DNA from 3 places in the Streptomyces sp. NPDC052721 genome. Region 3 is predicted to be linked to each of the others. Evidence: riboswitches for the same ligand, from Rfam matches in the RefSeq annotation. Region 3 holds a riboswitch; each other region holds the start of a gene.
The links. A riboswitch is a leader RNA that binds a small molecule or an ion and turns the genes downstream of it on or off. The one in region 3 is predicted to bind S-adenosylmethionine.
Positions count from the first base shown of each region.

Region 1 (5,791 bases), on a different contig from region 3:
TGGGAGATCAACTTCTGGGGCCACACGCTGGTCCTGGGCGTGTTCATCCCGCTGGTGCTCTTCGGCGTGATCCTCGGCGCGATCGCGGCGTACCCGTTCATCGAGGCCTGGGTCACCGGCGACAAGCGCGAGCACCACATCCTGGACCGCCCGCGCAACGCTCCGACCCGTACGGCGTTCGGTGTCGCCTGGCTGACCGTGTACTTCGTGATGCTGATCGGTGGCGGCAACGACATCTTCGCCACGCACTTCCACCTGTCGATCAACGCGGTCACCTGGTTCGTCCGGATCGCCTACTTCGTGGCTCCGGTCATCGCGTTCATCGTCACCAAGCGGATCTGCCTGGGCCTCCAGCGCCGCGACCGCGACAAGGTGCTGCACGGCCGCGAGACCGGCATCATCAAGCGGCTGCCGCACGGTGAGTTCATCGAGGTGCACGAGCCGCTCAGCCAGGAGCAGCTGCACACGCTCACCTCGCACGAGCAGTACCAGCCGGCCGAGATCGGTCCGACGGTCGACGAGAACGGGGTCGAGCGCAAGATCCCGGCCTCTCAGAAGCTGCGGGCGAAGCTGTCCAACGCCTACTTCGGCGAGGACAACCAGATCCCGAAGCCGACCGTCGAGGAGTACAAGGAGATCACGAGCGGCCACGGCCACCACTGATCCCCGCGTCGCCACGCCACGCTGAAGGACCCCGTCCGGGTTGCGGACGGGGTCCTTCGCGTGCCCGGGGCTGGATAGGGTGGTGTACGACGCAAGCAGGAATCTGTTCAAGGAGCGGCTGATGAGCGCTGTGACCCCCGCTGGAGGCGACACCGCGGCGGGCCGCTCCTGGCCCGCCCTGCTGAACGGTCTGCTGGACGGCCGGGACCTGTCCGCCGACGACACCGCCTGGGCGATGGACCTGATCATGCGCGGGGAGGCGACCGACGCGCAGATCGCGGGCTTCATGGTGGCGCTGCGGGCCAAGGGCGAGACGGTCCAGGAGATCACCGGACTGGTCCGGACGATGTACGCGCACGCGAACGTCATCGAGGTGCCCGGCCCGGCCGTCGACATCGTCGGCACCGGCGGCGACGGCGCCAAGACGGTGAACATCTCCACCATGTCCTCGATCGTCGTGGCCGGCACGGGGGCCAAGGTCGTCAAGCACGGCAACCGCGCCGCGTCCTCCGCCTCCGGCTCCTCCGACGTCCTGGAGAAGCTGGGGATCAACCTGAACCTGACCCCGCGGCGGGTGGCCGAGGTGGCCGAGGAGGCCGGCATCACCATCTGCTTCGCGGTGCGGTTCCACCCGTCCCTGCGTCATGTCGCCCCCGCACGCGGGCAGTTGGGCATCCGCACCACGTTCAACGTGCTGGGTCCGCTGACCAACCCCGCGCAGGTGCGGTCCCAGGCCGTCGGTGTCGCGGATCCCCGCATGGCGCCGATCGTCGCCGGTGTCCTCGCCGAGCGCGGCAACTCCGCGCTGGTCTTCCGGGGCGACGACGGCCTGGACGAGCTGACCGTCACCGCCTCCTCCCGGGTGTGGGTGGTCCGGGACGGCAAGGTCACGGAGGAGGTCTTCGACCCGCGCGAGGTCGGCATCGACCTGGTCCCCGTGGACGCCCTGCGCGGTGCCGACGCCTCCTACAACGCCGAGGTCGCCCGCCGGCTGCTGGACGGCGAGAGGGGGGCCGTACGGGACGCCGTCCTGCTGAACTCGGCGGCGGCGCTGGTGGCCCTGGAGCCGACGGACGCGCCGCTCACCGAGCAGATCCGCGCGGGCATGGCGCGGGCCGCGGAGTCGATCGACTCGGGCGCGGCCAAGCGCGCCCTGGACCGCTGGGTGGCCGTCAGCAACGCCTGACGCCCCCGGGAGCCGTCCCGCGATCCGGACACGGGTTGCGGGACGACGATCACTTCACGTACGTTCCTGAACCAGGTCATGAGTGACAGTCATGAGGCCCCGGCCGACTGTCCGGCAACCCTCCGTCCGTGGCGGGGTGCCCCGGGTGAAGACCAGGCCGTACGGCAGCAAGGCCTACGGCAAGCGCGGACCCCTCGCATACCAGGGGTCCTGGTCGTTCGAGGGAGCCTTCCGTGAGCAAGCGAATGCGTTAGGGCCGCAGAGCCCCGCCTCCGCACACCCCTTTTCTCTCTTCTCGCGTTCCTGTCACGGGAGTTCCGCCATGTCTGTCTCCACCGCTGCCGCCGACCAGTCCGTTTGCACCCCTCTGCCCGTTCTGGGGCGAGATGTCACCGTCCCGCTGGTCACCGGCGGCGAAGTCAGCTACGCCGCCCTGGACTACGCGGCCAGCGCCCCCGCCCTCCAGCGCGTCTGGGACGACGTCGCCGCGTACGCCCCGTACTACGGCAGCGTCCACCGCGGCGCCGGCTACCTCTCCCAGCTCTCCACCGACCTGTTCGAGAACGCCCGCAAGACGGTCGCCGACTTCCTCGGCTGCCGCCCGGCCGACCAGGTGATCTTCACCCGTTCGACCACCGACTCCCTCAACCTGCTGGCCCGGGCGATCCCGGCGGACTGCCAGGTCTTCGTCTTCGAGACCGAGCACCACGCCTCCCTGCTGCCCTGGCAGGACGCGCGGGTCAGCTACCTCGACGCCCCGCGCACCCCGCGGCAGGCCGTGGAGACCCTGGAGCGGGCCCTCGCCGACCGCGACCCTCACGGCCCGGCCCTGGTCTGCGTCACCGGAGCCTCCAACGTCACCGGTGAGCTGTGGCCGGTGCGCGAACTGGCCGCCGCCGCGCACGCGCACGGCGCCCGCATCGTCCTGGACGCCGCACAGCTGGCCCCGCACCACCCGGTGGACCTCCGTGACCTGGACGTCGACTGGGTCGCCTTCTCCGGCCACAAGCTGTACGCACCCTTCGGCTCCGGAGTCCTGGCCGGCCGCGCCGACTGGCTCCAGGCGGCCGAGCCGTACCTCGCGGGCGGCGGTGCCAGCCGCAAGGTCACCCGGCGCGAGGACGGCGGCGTGGCCGTCGAGTGGCACCAGACCGCGGCCCGCCACGAGGCCGGCTCCCCGAACGTCATCGGCGCCTACGCCATCGCCTCCGCCTGCAAGGCCCTCACCGAGGCCGGCTGGGACACCCTCGTCGCCCGCGAACAGCACCTGATCGCCAAGGTCCGCGAGGGCCTGGCCGACGTGCCCGAGGTACGCGTGCTGTCCCTCTTCGGGGACGACGCCCCGCGCGTCGGCGTCCTCTCCTTCGTCGTCGAGGGCTGGAACAGCTCGCACTTCGCCGCCGCGCTCTCCGCCGAGTACGGCATCGGCGTCCGCGACGGCCTCTTCTGCGCCCACCCCCTGGTCCGCACCCTGCTCGGCAGCGACCCGCAGACCCAGGGCGAGTGCGGCGCCCCCGAGGCGGCCCCCGGCGAGAAGTCCCTCAACGCCATCCGCGTCAGCTTCGGCGCGGGCACGCCGGACGAGCACGTGGAGCGCTTCGTGAACGCCGTCAAGGAGCTGGTGGCCCAGGGCGCGAAGTGGCAGTACCGCACGGAGGACGGCCGCTGCGTGCCGGCGGTCTGAGCAGCGCTATAACCTCCCCTTGACACCACGTCGGACAGGGGGACCCCGTCAGTGCAGCCGCTGCGCGCCACAGACCCGCGCCACATCGGCCCGTACACCACCACGCACAGACTGGGCGCGGGAGGCATGGGCGAGGTCTACCTCGCCGAGTCCCGCACCGGACTGCGGCTCGCGGTGAAAGTCGTACGGGCCGAGCACGCCGAGGACCGCACCTTCCGCGCCCGCTTCCGCCACGAGGTCCGCGCCGCCCAGACCGTCGGCGGCGCGGACACCTACACCGCACGGGTCGTGGACGCCGACACGGCGGCCGAACGGCCGTGGATGGCAACGGAGTTCGTGTCCGGACCGAACCTGCGGGACGCCGTCCTGGACCACGGCGCGCTGCCCGTCCCCGCCGTCCGGATCCTCGGCGCCGCGCTCGGCGAGGCGCTGGGGGCCATCCACGCCAAGGGTCTGGTCCACCGCGACCTGAAGCCGTCGAACATCCTGCTGGGCCCGGACGGGCCCCGGGTCATCGACTTCGGGATCGTCCGGGCGCTGGAGGCCACCTCGCTGACCCGCACCGGCGCGGTCGTCGGCTCGGTCGGCTACGTCTCGCCGGAGCAGATCCGCAACGGCGGCCAGGTCGGCCCGCCCAGCGACGTCTTCTCCCTCGGCGCGGTCCTCGCCTACGCGGCGGCCGGCCGGGAGCCGTTCGGCGAGGGCCGGGACTCGGTGGTCCTGCTGCGCGTCCTCACCCGCGACTTCGACCTGTCCGGCGTGCCGGAGGACATCCGTCCGCTGGTGACGGCCTGTCTGCGCGAGGACCCGCTGGAGCGCCCGGAGCCGGCGGAGGTGGTGGCGGGCGCCGGCTTCACCCCGGACGCCCTGCGCGCCGCCGTCCGCCCGGGCTGGTACGGCCCCGCGGCCCGGCCCCGCCCGGCCCCGGACGACCGCCCCAGCGGCGTGGAGTACCTGGCCCCCCAACCCGCCACCCCCACCGCCGCGGCGGCCCCTGCCGTCCCGGACGGCTCGGCGGTGGCGGCCACTCCTACCGGCTCGGCGGCCGTTGCCCTCCCGGACGACTCGGCCTCCCGCGCCACCCCCTACGGTTCGGCGACTCCCGGCTCGGCGGCCCCGGCGGTAGCCCCGGCGGGTTCGGCCGTCCCCGCCGACGCGGCCGGCGCGGCGGCCCGCGCCGTCCCGGACGGCTCGGCGGTGGCGGCCACTGCTACCGGCTCGGCGGCCGTTGCCCTCCCGGCCGACTCGGCCTCCCGCGCCACCCCCTACGGTTCGGCGACTCCCGGCTCGGCCTCCGCGGCAGCCCCGGCGGGTTCGGCCGTCCCCGCCGACGCGGCCGGCGCGCCGTCCCGCGCCGTCCCGGACGGCTCGGCGGTAGCGGCCACTCCTACCGGCTCGGCGGCCCCCGCGGCAGGCCCGGCCGGTTCGGCCGTCCCTGCCGACCCGACCAGCGCGGCCACCCCTACCGGCTCCGCGGTGGCGGCCGCCCCCACCGACTTGACCACCCCCGGCCGCCGTCCGGGTCCCGTGGCCCCCGGTCGCCGTCGGCTCCTCAAGCTACTCGCCGGGGGAGCCGTCGCCGCGGCCGGGGTGGGGGCCGGTGACTGGCTGTGGGAGTACGGGTTCGGTACCGAGAGCAGTGGCGACAGCGACCGCTCATCGGCGCCGTCGGCCCACGGCACCACCCCCGCGGCGGTGCTGCGCTGGCAGTACGACCTCGGCGGCATCGGCGGTCTGGACGGGGCCTGCTGCGCGCTCTCCCCGGACGGTTCCGTCGTCTACGCGGGCACCTCCGGCGGCGTGCTGCACGCGATCTCCCGGGACGGCTCCAAGCGCTGGAAGGTCCGGCTCGGCGACGACGTCTCCACACCCGTGGCCACCCGGGACGCCGTGTACTGCGTGGTGGGCCTCCACTCCGAGGACACGCGCCGGCTGACCGCGGTGAGCCCGTCCGGCAGCCCGCTGTGGACCCGCACCCTCGGCGACCAGCGGTACGCCGTCCCCGTCCTGCTCGGCCAGGGCGTCCTCGTCTCCGTCGGCGGCACGGACACGGGCGGGCTGCGCTGCTACGCCGCCGACGGCAGCGAGAACTGGACCGCCAGGACCCCGGCCGGCCCCACCGGCACCCCGCTCGTCTCGGCCGGGACGGTCTGCACGGGCAGCTACGGCGACGTCCTGCTGGCGCTGGACGCGCGGGACGGTTCGCGGAAGTGGCAGGTGTCCGCGGGCACCGACGTGACCGCCCTGGCTCTCGCGGG
Region 1 covers NZ_JBFATL010000001.1:6,183-11,973, forward strand. Annotated here, with positions in the region: gene AB0L21_RS00040 (cytochrome bc complex cytochrome b subunit) at 1-663, shown strand, start outside; gene trpD (anthranilate phosphoribosyltransferase) at 785-1,849, shown strand; SAM riboswitch class IV at 1,924-2,041, shown strand; gene AB0L21_RS00050 (aminotransferase class V-fold PLP-dependent enzyme) at 2,172-3,533, shown strand; gene AB0L21_RS00055 (PQQ-binding-like beta-propeller repeat protein) at 3,585-5,791, shown strand, end outside.
Region 1: it holds a riboswitch for S-adenosylmethionine, as region 3 does, so the genes downstream of both, AB0L21_RS00050 (aminotransferase class V-fold PLP-dependent enzyme) here and AB0L21_RS08470 (DUF3293 domain-containing protein) in region 3, are expected to answer to the same signal.

Region 2 (5,791 bases), on a different contig from region 3:
CGGCGAGCGCCGCGAAGGCGTAGGTCTCCGGCCGGTAGCGGGCCGCGCGGCCGTACCGGTCGGCGAGCTGGGCGTGCGGGCCGGCGAGGGCGGCCCACACGGCGTTGTCCAGGGCGGGGGCAGCGGGCAGGAGCGGGGCCGCGCCGGGGCGGACGTCGGTCGGGTGAGCCACGGAAGCGATGCCCTCTCTCGGCTCCATATCGATGGACCGGCGACCCGTCAGGAGTTGTCCAGCGGCAGCCCGGGCGGGTTGACCTCCGACTTCGCCACGGACTCGCTGGACAGGCCGTAGGCGGCCAGCCACTTGCCGTACTGGCCGTGCTCGATCAGATGGTTGAGGGCGTCGGAGAGCGGCTTGGCGAGTCCGCTGTCCTTCTTGGCGGTGGCGGCGATCAGGCCCTGGAGCGTCTCGCCGGCGCCGGAGAAGGTGCCCGCGTCACGGGTGGCGCCGGGGGTGTTCGCGGTCTGCCGGGCACGGTAGGCGACCGCGGGGTTGGGGCCGAAGAAGGCGTCGATCTTTCCGCTGCTCAGCGCCAGGTTGGTGGCGTTCTGGTCCGGGAAGTACTTGACGGTGAGCTTCTTGCCTTCCTTGGCCAGCTTGGTCTTCCACTCCAGGAGGATCTTCTCCTGGTTGGTGCCGGCGCCCACGCTGACCGTCTTGCCGGCGAGGTCGCGGTAGTCGCCGTCGAAGTTCCAGGGGTTCTTCTTCAGCACCTCGAAGGCCAGGTTGTCCTTGCGGTAGGAGGCGAACTCGTACTTCCTCTTGCGTTCCTCGGTGACGGTGACGTTGGAGAAGGCCACGTCGACCTTGCCGCTGTCGACACCGACGAAGAGGTTCTCCCAGGTGGAGTTCCTGATCTCGGGCTTCAGGCCGAGGACCGCGGCGACCAGGCGCCCGAGGTCGGGCTCGGAGCCGGTGAGGGTCTTCTGGTCGCTGCCCACGAAGTTCAGCGGGGCGGAGCCCGAGGGCAGGGCTCCGACGCCGATGACGAGCTTGCCGCTCCTGCGGACGGAGGCGGGCAGTTCGGCGCTGATGGACTTCACTTCGGAGACCTTCAGCGCGGTCTCCTCGGCGGCTCCGTTGGACAGCCGCCCCACGGTCACCGTGCCGGTGGCGTCGGTCTTGGTGACGGCCTCGCTGTCGCCTCCGCAGGCGGCGAGCCCGGTGGCGAGGGTGGCGACGGCGGTCGCCGTGGTGATGCCGCGGATCAGGGCGCGTCGGGAGAGATGGGTAGGCATGGCGTGGCTGTCCTTGTCTCGCTGGTGAGGGTGGTGAGCGATGAGGCTGGTGAGCGGGGTGCCGTGGGGGGTGGTGGTCGGGGAGGGCCCGGGCGGCAGGCCGGAGCACCTCGCCGGGACGGGCAGGGTCGGAGCACCTTGTGGGGACGGCGCGGTCGGTGCACCCTGCCGGGGCGGCCCGGTCAGAGCACCTTGCCGAGGAATTCCCGGGTCCGTGCGTGTCGGGGCCGGTCCAGCACCTCGCCGGGCGGGCCCTGTTCGACGATCCGGCCGCCGTCGATGAAGACGACCCGGTCGGCGACCTCGCGGGCGAAGCCGATCTCGTGGGTGACGATGACGAGGGTGGTGCCGCTGGTCGCCAGGTCCTTGATGACGGCCAGCACCTCGCCGACGAGTTCGGGGTCGAGCGCCGAGGTCGGCTCGTCGAAGAGGATGATGCCGGGCCGCAGGGCGAGGGCGCGGGCGATGGCGACGCGCTGCTGCTGTCCGCCGGACAACTGCCGCGGGTAGGCGCCGGTCTTGTCGCCGAGACCGACGCGGTCGAGGAGTTCCCAGGCGAGTTCCTGCGCCGCCGCCCTGCTCAGCCTGCCGGTGGCGGCGGGGGCCGTGGCGACGTTCTCCAGGACGGTCAGGTGCGGGAAGAGGTTGAAGTTCTGGAAGACGAAGCCGATCCGGCTGCGCTGGGCGAGGATGGCGCGCTCGCTGAGTTCCTTGAGCCGGTCCCCGTGCCGCTTCACCCCGATCAGCTCGCCGCCCACGCTGACGTGGCCGATCTCGGGCTTCTCCAGGTGGTTGATCACCCTGAGCAGCGTGGACTTGCCGGAGCCGGACGGCCCGAGGATCACCGTGACCTCCCCGGGGCGCACGGTCAGGTCGATGCCGTCGAGGACGCGGTGGGAGCCGTACCACTTGTGGACGCCGTGCACTTCGAGCGCGGCGGGGGCGGTCTTCGGAAGGGTGTGCGCGGTGGTCATACGGCGGCCTCCCGGCTCAGCCGGGCCCGCAGGCCGGCGAGGCCGGCCCGGGCCTTCTGCAGGGGGGTCGGCGGCAGGGTGCGGGTGGCGCCCCGGGCGTGGTACCGCTCGACGTGGAACTGGACGACGGACACGGCGCTGGTGAGGATCAGGTACCAGACGGTGGCGACCATCAGCAGCGGCACGACGTCACCGGGGTAGGTGCTGCCCATCGACTGCACCGTGCCGAACAGGTCGAGGAGCGACACGTAGAAGACCAGGGAGGTGCTCTTGATGAGGCCGATGAGCTGGTTGACGTAGTTCGGGGTGATGGACCTGAGGGCCTGCGGGAAGACGATCCTGCGGAACTGGTAGCCCTTGGGCAGGCCGAGCGCGGCGGCGGCCTCGTGCTGTCCCTGGTCGACGGAGAGGATGCCGCCGCGGACCACCTCGGCCGCGTACGCCGCCTCGTTGAGGCTGAGGCCGATGACGGCGATCGTCATGTCGGTGGCCAGCCGGGACTCGTCGAAGGTGACGAAGGCGGGTCCGAAGGGCACGCCGAGGCTCAACGTCTTGTACAGGGCGCTGAAGTTGTACAGGAAGATCAGTACGACGATGAGCGGTACGGAGCGGAACAGCCAGGTGTAGGTCCAGCTGACGGCCCGCAGCACCGGGCTTCCGGAGAGCCGGGCGAGGGCCAGCAGGATGCCGCCGAGGAGCCCCAGGACAGCGCTGAGCGCGGTGACTTCGAGGGTGACGAGGAGGCCGTCGAGAACGGTGGGGCGCAGGAACCAGTAACGGAAGCGGTCCCACTGGTAGAAGGGGTTCGTGACCAGTCCGTGCAGGATCTGCGCGACGAGCACGAGGACGGCGGCGGTGACGATCCACCGGCCGGGGCGGCGCAGCGGCTGAACTCGCTGGGCTGGCAGTGGGTTTGACGGTGTGTCGACGGCGGCGGGCGCCTCGGCCAGGGAGACGGCGGCGCCTGGGGGTTCACTCATGGTGGGCTCCGGCGGAGTCGGTCACCCCGGGGCCGCGCGGAAGCGAGGTGGGCCACGACGGCACTGCGGCACGAGGCGGCGCACGGACAGGCGCGGAACCGGGGGCTGGGCGGACAACGGCACACCGGACAAGCGGTGTGCGGCGGGAACGCGGGGGCTGGGAGGAGACGTCAGCCCTGACAGCGGGCAGAGCCCGGTGCGGTACACAGTGCGCTGTTCACGCGGAGCAGATCGACGGCGCGGTCGGCGACGAGGAGACCGGCGTACGACGGTACGCAGCCCTGGGGGCGGCTCGCGGCCGTCCTGGGAGCTGCGTACATGGCGTCACCTGTCACTGTTCCGGCCCCGTGGGGCCTCGCGCTTACCGAAAACGTCATCCGGTCCGGTCGTCACCTGGGGCACCCCACCGCGATGCGAGGGTTGCCGGTCAGCGAGCCAGGGCTTGGCGCTGACGCTCATGACCGTTCTGAGCCGTAAGTAAGGCAGTTGCCCGTTCGGATGTCAACGGCCGTCCGCCCAGTGGACATCGGCGAACCTCTCTCACCTGCGCGAAGTGTCCGGGGTCTCGGCGGCGTGGCCTGCCCAGTCCAGGATCTGGACAGCGGCTCCGGCGGCCTCAAGGCCTTGGCAGCGGCCGTGGTGGCGGCGGGCGATGCCGTCGAGGTCGAGGTGGCGGCCGAAGGCTGGGTGGGCGGCCAGGCGGCGGGCGTAGGCCCACAGGGCGCGGTGGCCGGCGATGCGGTGCACGGCGGAGGCGTCCAGGTGGCAGCGGTGGACGGTGTCGAGCTGCACCAGGGTGACCCACAGTTCGATGTCGGCCGCGGTGAGCCGGTCGTCGGCCAGGTACTCCTCGCCGTTCAGCCGCCGCTCCAGCCGGCCGAGGGTGTCCAGCAGCACGTCGAGGGCGGCGGCCCGTTCGGCGGGGGCGGCACCGGCGCGTCCGGCGCGCTGCGCGGCCTCCTCGATGCCCTCGGCGCACATCCGCTCGACGGCCTCGATCACGGACTCCAGGCCGGAGGGGTACAGGCGGGCGTGGCCGCCCGGCCGGAACCGGTCCAGGTCGCGCAGGATGTCGGGGGTGTGGGTGCTGACGATGCGTCCGGACCAGTCGTCGCTGAGCACGGGCGCGAGCGCCGGGCCGGTGTAGTGGTGGGCGCTCGCCTCGTAGAGCGGGCGCAGCGCCGCGTGGCCGCCGCCGGGACAGTCCGGGACGGCGGGCAGGAGGGTGACGGGACAGCGGGCATCCAGGCCGAGCAGGCTGTGGCCGACGGCGAGGCGCAGCCCGTCGGGGCAGGCGGTCGACAGATGGAGCCGGTAGCGGTGCGGCACGGCGTAGTGGCCGCTGCGCTCGTCCCCGCCGATCCGGCCCCGGAAGACGGGAGCGGTACCGCGGGTGGACGGGATGGCGGCGAGCGGAGTGATGGACATGCGTCTCCCCGGGTGGTGGGTGTGCGGAGGGGCGTGCCGGCGCGGGCGTGACCGGTCGGTGGGGGCGAGGGGACGGCCCGGCTCAGCGGTGGCGGCTGATCGCGCTGCAGACGCGCTGCAGGTCGATGTGGCGACGGGAGGTGAGCAGGGGTGCGCGCAACGGCGTCCGGCCGGTTCGGCCGGTGCCCGTTTCGCGGCGCGCCATGATTCCCTACCTGTTCACTAGGATTCCCTCCCTGGAGTGTCGATCGGGCTCCGTACGACGTCAAGGGGGCGTCCACGCCTGGGGATCGGAGGCCGGCGCCGGGGACTCCTCAGGGAGAGAAACATGTGACATAGTACTGGCGTGGCGAAGCGACTGACCTGCGATGTCGTGGTCGTCGGGGCCGGAATGACGGGCGCGGCCTGTGCTCTGTACGCCGCGCGCGCCGGACTCGACGTGCGGCTGGTGGACCGGGGCCCGGTGGCCGGCGGCACCACCGGCGCCGGCGAGGGCAACCTGCTCGTCTCCGACAAGGAGCCGGGCCCGGAACTCGAACTCGCGCTGCTGTCGGCCCGGTTGTGGGCCGGGCTGGCGCGGGAGCTGGGCACCGCGATCGAGTACGAGGCCAAGGGCGGCCTCGTGGTCGCCCCGACGCCCGGCACCCTGGCCGCGCTGCGCGACTTCGCCGCGGACCAGCGGAGGGCCGGCGTCACCGCCGTACCGGTCGACGCGGAGCAACTGGCCGAGCTGGAACCGCACATGGCACCCGGCATGGCCGGTGCGGTGCACTACCCGCAGGACGCCCAGGTCATGCCCGCGCTGGCCGCCGCACACCTGGTCCGCGCCTCCGGAGCCGCCGTGCACACCGGCCGTACGGTGACCGGGGTGCTGCGCACGGCGCGGGGAGCGGTGTACGGCGTCCGCACCGACCGGGGCGACATCCACGCACCGGCGGTGGTGAACGCGGCCGGCACCTGGGGCGGCGATCTCGCCTCGCTCGCCGGCGTCCGGCTGCCGGTGCTCCCCCGGCGCGGATTCGTGCTGGTCACCGAGCCGCTGCCGCGCCTGGTCCGGCACAAGGTGTACGCCGCGGACTACGTGGCCGACGTGGCCAGCGACTCGGCCGCCCTGCGCAGCTCACCGGTCGTGGAGGGCACGGCCGCCGGTCCGGTGCTGATCGGCGCCAC
Region 2 covers NZ_JBFATL010000049.1:20,941-26,731, reverse strand. Annotated here, with positions in the region: gene AB0L21_RS33625 (GNAT family N-acetyltransferase) at 1-172, opposite strand, end outside; gene AB0L21_RS33620 (ABC transporter substrate-binding protein) at 220-1,239, opposite strand; gene AB0L21_RS33615 (amino acid ABC transporter ATP-binding protein) at 1,422-2,213, opposite strand; gene AB0L21_RS33610 (amino acid ABC transporter permease) at 2,210-3,193, opposite strand; SAM riboswitch class IV at 3,546-3,656, opposite strand; gene AB0L21_RS33605 (glutathione S-transferase C-terminal domain-containing protein) at 3,734-4,621, opposite strand; gene AB0L21_RS33600 (putative leader peptide) at 4,704-4,826, opposite strand; gene AB0L21_RS33595 (FAD-binding oxidoreductase) at 4,968-5,791, shown strand, end outside.
Region 2: it holds a riboswitch for S-adenosylmethionine, as region 3 does, so the genes downstream of both, AB0L21_RS33610 (amino acid ABC transporter permease) here and AB0L21_RS08470 (DUF3293 domain-containing protein) in region 3, are expected to answer to the same signal.

Region 3 (5,791 bases):
GGTACGCACCGGCACAGACCCCGGCCCGGATCACGCCCGGCACGACGCACCGCGGCCGTCCTCGCGGCGGCACTCGGCCTCGGCCTGCCCCTCGCGAACACGCCCGCGACGGCGGCGCCGGCCGCGCCCACGGTCTCCGCGGGAGAACTCGTCCTGCCCGCCGCCGCGCGGGCCGTCCCCCGGTTCACCTGGATCCTCAACGCCGGGACCAGCGGCTTCCTGTGGGTGCAGGAGGGCGATGACCGGTTCCTGTGGACGGACTACGCCACCGGCGCCACCACCGCGCTGCGACAGCGCTTGCCGGTCCCGCTCTGGTACGACATCGACAACGGCACCTACCGCGGGGACGTCTCCTTCGCACCCGGCCACTACGGGGACGGGTCGGACACCGTCGCCCTCTACTCGGAGGAGGACGCCCAGGTCACCCTCGTCCGGGGCGCGGGGACGCCGGGCGGCACCGTCGTGGTGCCGGTGCCCGAGGGCCACACGTACCAGGGCACGTTCGGCGACACCATCCTCACCAGCACGAGCAACGTCGCCGGCAACCCGGACGCGTGGGAGCTGCTGCGGGCCGAGAACGGCGAGGTCCGCCGGACGCCGGTGACGGGCCTGCCCGGCGGCGCCCACGACCTCCGCGTCGAGGACGGCGACGCCCGGTCGGTCATCCTGCGCTACGAGACGGAGGACGGCGGCCACTGGAGCATCGTCGACCTCGCCACCGGCGGGGCGCAGGCGCTGCCCGACCGGCCCAGTCCGCAGGAGGCCTGGGAGGTGACCGGCTTCCGGCTGAGCCCCGGCTCGGTGCTGCGGCTGCGCACCGGACGCGGCAAGGCGGACCTGCTCGACCGGGCCGACCCGGACGCGACGCCCCGCACCCTGGAGACGAGTTCGCTGTCGTACCAGGCCGCCTACGGTGTCGTCGGCTCGGCCCTGCTGGGCGTCGAGCCGATGTCACCGGGGGACAACAAGTACCGGGGCCAGCCCCTGTTCGCCCTCACGTCCGACGGCTCGGACACGGCCATGACCAAGGTCATGGACCCGGCCGCCCGTCAGCTCGTCCAGGCCCCGGACGGCTCCGTCCTGGTGGCGGGCGCCGCGAAGTACATCGACCGGGGCGACCTCGACTGGGGCGTGTACCGGGTCGCCCAGGGCGCCGACGGCTCGGTCACCCGCAGCCGCCTGACCGCCGTACAGCCGATGCCCGCGCAGGTCCACGGACTCTCCCTCGGCAGCGGCGTCCTCACCACGGCCGACAACAGCACGCTCTACGAGCCGCACACGATCCTCGGCGCCTACCGCAGCACCTGGCTCACCACGAGCGGCGCCCCGAGCCCCGCGCGGACCACCGTGGACGGCCTGGTCAGCGGCTGGGACGGGTTCTGCGACGAGACCACGCCCCGCTGCATCCGGATGTTCGCCGACGGCACCGGCCACCACGGCCGCCGCGACGCCACCGAGTCCGGCCTGACGATGCTCCGCGCCAACGGCGCCGCCGACTGGGGCCCGACCCTCGACACCGGCGACGACTCCCCGCAGCTCACGGATCTCTCCGGCCGGTACGCCGTCGTCGACGGCGCCTCCTCCGGCAAGCAGTACATCGGTGAGTTCGCCACCGCCGGGGCGGGCAAGGTCCTGCTCAAGCGCGACCGGGTCGCCGCGGCCGTGTGGGGGAACACCCTGTGGAGCGGCGCGGCGAGCGGCGGAAAGGTCACGGCCACCCGGCTGCCCGCGGGCACCGCCGTCGAGTCCTTCACCACCCGCAACGGCTGCACCCCGTCCGCCCTCCAGGCCGTGGGCCGTTTCGTCTACTGGGTGTGCCGGGACGCCTGGGGCGACGTCCAGGGTTCGGGCCTGTACGACCGTACGACCAAGCGCACCTCCACCGCCCCGGACGGCCGGGTCCTGCTCGGGGACGGATACCTGGTCGAGCGGGTTGCCGGCACCCAGTCGGACAGCGGGCTGAGGCTGCTCGACCTGCACAACGGGCTGCCGGACGGCGGCAGTCACACCGACCTGCCGAGCCGCGAGCTCGCCGACTGGACCGACATCGGCCAGGACAACACCGGGGCCGGGACCAGCTGGACCGTGGACCGCTTCGGCGGCGGCGTCGCCTACGCCGACCGCGACCAGCGCGTGCACGTCGTACCGGCCGGCGTGCCGGCGTCCCCCCTCACGGCCGTCGACGCCACGGTCACCGCGGGCCCCGCGACCTGGTCCGGCACCTGGTGGCTGTCCAAGCCCGCCGCCGACTGGAAGGTGACCGTCCGTCGGAAGACGTCCGGCGCCACCGTCCGTACGCTCTCCGGTGCCACGGCCCGGGGCCTGCTGAAGGCCGCCTGGGACGGCAAGGACACCGCCGGCCGTCTGGTCGCCAACGGCACCTACACCTGGACCCTCACCGCCCGGCCCGCCGACGGCCAGGGCGCCGCGCTCACCCTCTCCGGAGACGTCAAGGTGACGGCCGGAGCGGCGGCACCGCGCGACTACGCCGGCAACGACGGGGTCGGTGACGTCCTCACCCTCAGCTCCTCCGGCACCCTCACCGTCCGGCGCGGCACCGGTACCGGCACACTGGGCGGCACGGTCTCCGGCTCCGGCTGGCCGGCCACCGCCCGGATCGTGCCGTTCGGCGACCTCGACGGCGACCACTGCAACGACGTGCTGGTCCGCACCGGCGGCGCCCTGCGGGCCTACCGCCCGGCCTGCGGCAAGGCCCCCACGCCCGGCACGCAGTACACCTCGCTCGGCACCTCCGGCTGGAACGCGTACGACGTCCTGACCTCACCCGGCGACGTCAACGGTGACGGCCGGCCCGACCTGATCGGCCGCCAGTCCTCGACCGGAGACGTCTACCTCTTCAAGGGCGCGGCGAACGGCAAGCTCTCCACCCGCACGAAGATCGCCTCCCACTGGACCGGCTACAAGAAGATCGTCGGCGCCGGTGACCTCAACGGCGACGGCCGCGGCGACCTCCTCGTCCAGGACAAGTCCGACGAGCTGTGGCGGTACGAGGCGAACACCACGAGCACGGGCGGTCTCAAGGCCCGCGTCAAGGTGTTCGCCGACTGGGGCGCCTCCTACAACGCGGTCGTCGGCGCAGGCGACTTCACCGGCGACGGCCGCGCGGACCTCGTGGCCCGCGACACCGCGGGCACCGTGTGGCGCTACAACGGCAACGGCAAGGGCTCGTTCGGGGGCCGCGTGAAGATCGCCACGGGGTGGAAGGGGTACAAGGCCGTCATGTGACGGCTGCGCCGGGGCCGTCGGGGGGCCGGCCACGGATCCGGACGCGGGGTCCGTGGCCGGTTCTTCGCGAGGCGGCGTGGAGGCGCCTCCGCCTTCCGGAAGCTGGACTTCCCGCCGGACCCTGTGTCAGGATCCGCCTCGGTCACGAAGCCGATCGCGCCCCTGGACGAGCGTCGGCTGGCAACCTCGCTCACCGCGCAAGGTGCCCTCCAGGGAAGACCGGGCCCCCACGCTCCCGTGGGGGTAAGCGCGGATCTCCCTGCCCGGCGGGTAAGGGGGTCCCTCCCGAACGGAGACCCTCATGACCGCCGGCATCCCGATCACGAGAACCCGCCAGTGGGGCCTCTACCAGCAGGCCGTCGTGGACGTGGAGTTGCCCGAAGGGCCGGTCCGCATCACCCCGGCACCGCCCGGCGTGGTGGTCGGCCGGTTTCCCGTCCCCCACGGGGAGACGATCCATGTGGTCACGGCCCACAACCCCCGGGGCGCCCGCGCCTCCCGACAGCACAACCACCGCGCGCATCAGGAACTGCTCGGCCTGCTGCGCCGGCGGGGGCTTCCGTGGTGGCCCGCTGCCGGCGGTGACCCGGACGGCCGGCACACCGAGGCGAGCGCGGCGATCGCCGGCCTGAGCGACGACGAAGCACGCGCGCTGGGACGGGAGTTCGGGCAGGACGCGGTGTTCGCCTGGTCGGCGCCGGCATGGAGGCTGCTCACCTGCTTCGGCGCCGAAGAGGCACTGACACTCGGATGGCGGGCGACAGCGGAGCCTTCGCCCGAGGGAGCGCGGGGCTTCCCGGTGGGGTGAGGGCCGAGCGCGGCGTCGAGTACCGCACGGCTGCCGGGCCGGGCCGTGGCGCCGGCCGCGGTTTCCGGCCACGGCGACCGCCCCGGCGTCGGCGGAGTTTTCCACAGGGTCTGACGCGTTTCGGCCACCGGTTGTACGGTCTCCCCGAGTTGATGTTCGTACCGTCGCCTGTTCGAAGGCGGCGGGCCGTGCGGGGGAGGCGGTCGCGGTGACCGGAACCGATGTGGGAGTGACGGACGCGGCGGACCGGGGCGCGCGCCGCCTGCCCCGGGTGCGCGGGTTCGCCGCATGGCCGCCGCAGGGCTCGCCGAAGGAGCAGGGCAAGGCGCTCCGGTCGAGCGTGCCGCGCTCCGCCCACCGCACGATGGACCTGGACGCCGCCCGCCCCGACGCGGTGAGCGCGGTGGCCGAGTCCAACGCCGGCCGCATCCCCGAACTGACCCCGCTGCGGGTGGGCCGGATGGCGGCCACCCCCTTCGCCTTCCTGCGCGGATCCGCCGGACTCATGGCGTACGACCTCGCGCGCACCCCCACGACCACGATCGGCACCCAGATCTGCGGTGACGCCCACGCGGCCAACTTCGGGCTGTACGGCGACGCCCGCGGCGGCCTCGTCATCGACCTCAACGACTTCGACGAGACCGCGCACGGCCCCTGGGAGTGGGACCTCAAGCGGCTCGCGGCCTCGCTGGTGCTCGCCGGCCGCGAGGCGGGCGCCGACGAGGACACCTGCCGCGCCGCGGCCCGGGACGCGGCCGGCGCCTACCGCCGCACCATGCGGCTGCTCGCCAAGCTGCCCGCGCTCGACGCCTGGAACGCCATCGCGGACGAGGAACTGGTCTCCCACACCGACGCCCACGACCTGCTCGGCACGCTCCAGCGGGTCGCGGAGAAGGCCCGGGCCAACACCAGCGGCCGGTTCGCCGCGAAGTCGACCGAGTCGGTGCCGGACGGCGGACGGCGGTTCGTGCCCGCGCCGCCGGTGCTGCGCCGCATACCGGACGCGGAGGCCACAGCGGTCGCCGCGTCCCTGGAGTCGTACGTCGACACCCTCGGCGAGGACCGTCACCCGCTGCTCGCCCGGCACGCCGTGCACGACGTCGCCTTCCGGGTGGTCGGCACCGGCAGCGTCGGCACCCGGTCCTACGTCGTCCTGCTCCTCGACCACCGCGGCGAGCCCCTGGTCCTCCAGGTGAAGGAGGCCCGCCCCTCCGCGCTCGTCCCGCACCTGGCCACGGCCGGTTTCGCCGCGCCCGCGGTGCCGCACGAGGGACGCCGCGTGGTCCTCGGGCAGAAGCGGATGCAGGTCGTGAGCGACACCTTGCTGGGCTGGACCACCGTCGAAGGGCGCCCGTACCAGGTGCGGCAGTTCCGCAACCGCAAGGGCAGCGTCGACCCGGCCGCCCTCGCCGCCGACCAGATCGACGACTACGGCCGCATGACCGGCGCCCTGCTGGCCCGCGCCCACTCCCACAGCGCCGACCCCCGGCTGATCGCCGGCTACTGCGGCAAGAACGAGGAGCTGGACGAGGCGATGGCCGCGTTCGCCGTCGCCTACGCCGACCGCACGGAGGCGGACCACGCCGAGCTGGTCGCGGGCATCAGGGCGGGGCGGATCGAGGCGGAGCTGGGCGTGTGAGGGGGTTCCCGGGGGCCGGGGGGCGGGTTCCCCGGGCGTGGTGCGGGACGGCTCGCCGGGTCCGAGGGGCGGTTCGCCGGGAGCGGGGGAACTGCACC
Region 3 covers NZ_JBFATL010000006.1:76,418-82,208, reverse strand. Annotated here, with positions in the region: gene AB0L21_RS08475 (FG-GAP-like repeat-containing protein) at 1-3,246, shown strand, start outside; SAM riboswitch class IV at 3,387-3,502, shown strand; gene AB0L21_RS08470 (DUF3293 domain-containing protein) at 3,548-4,054, shown strand; gene AB0L21_RS08465 (DUF2252 domain-containing protein) at 4,263-5,693, shown strand.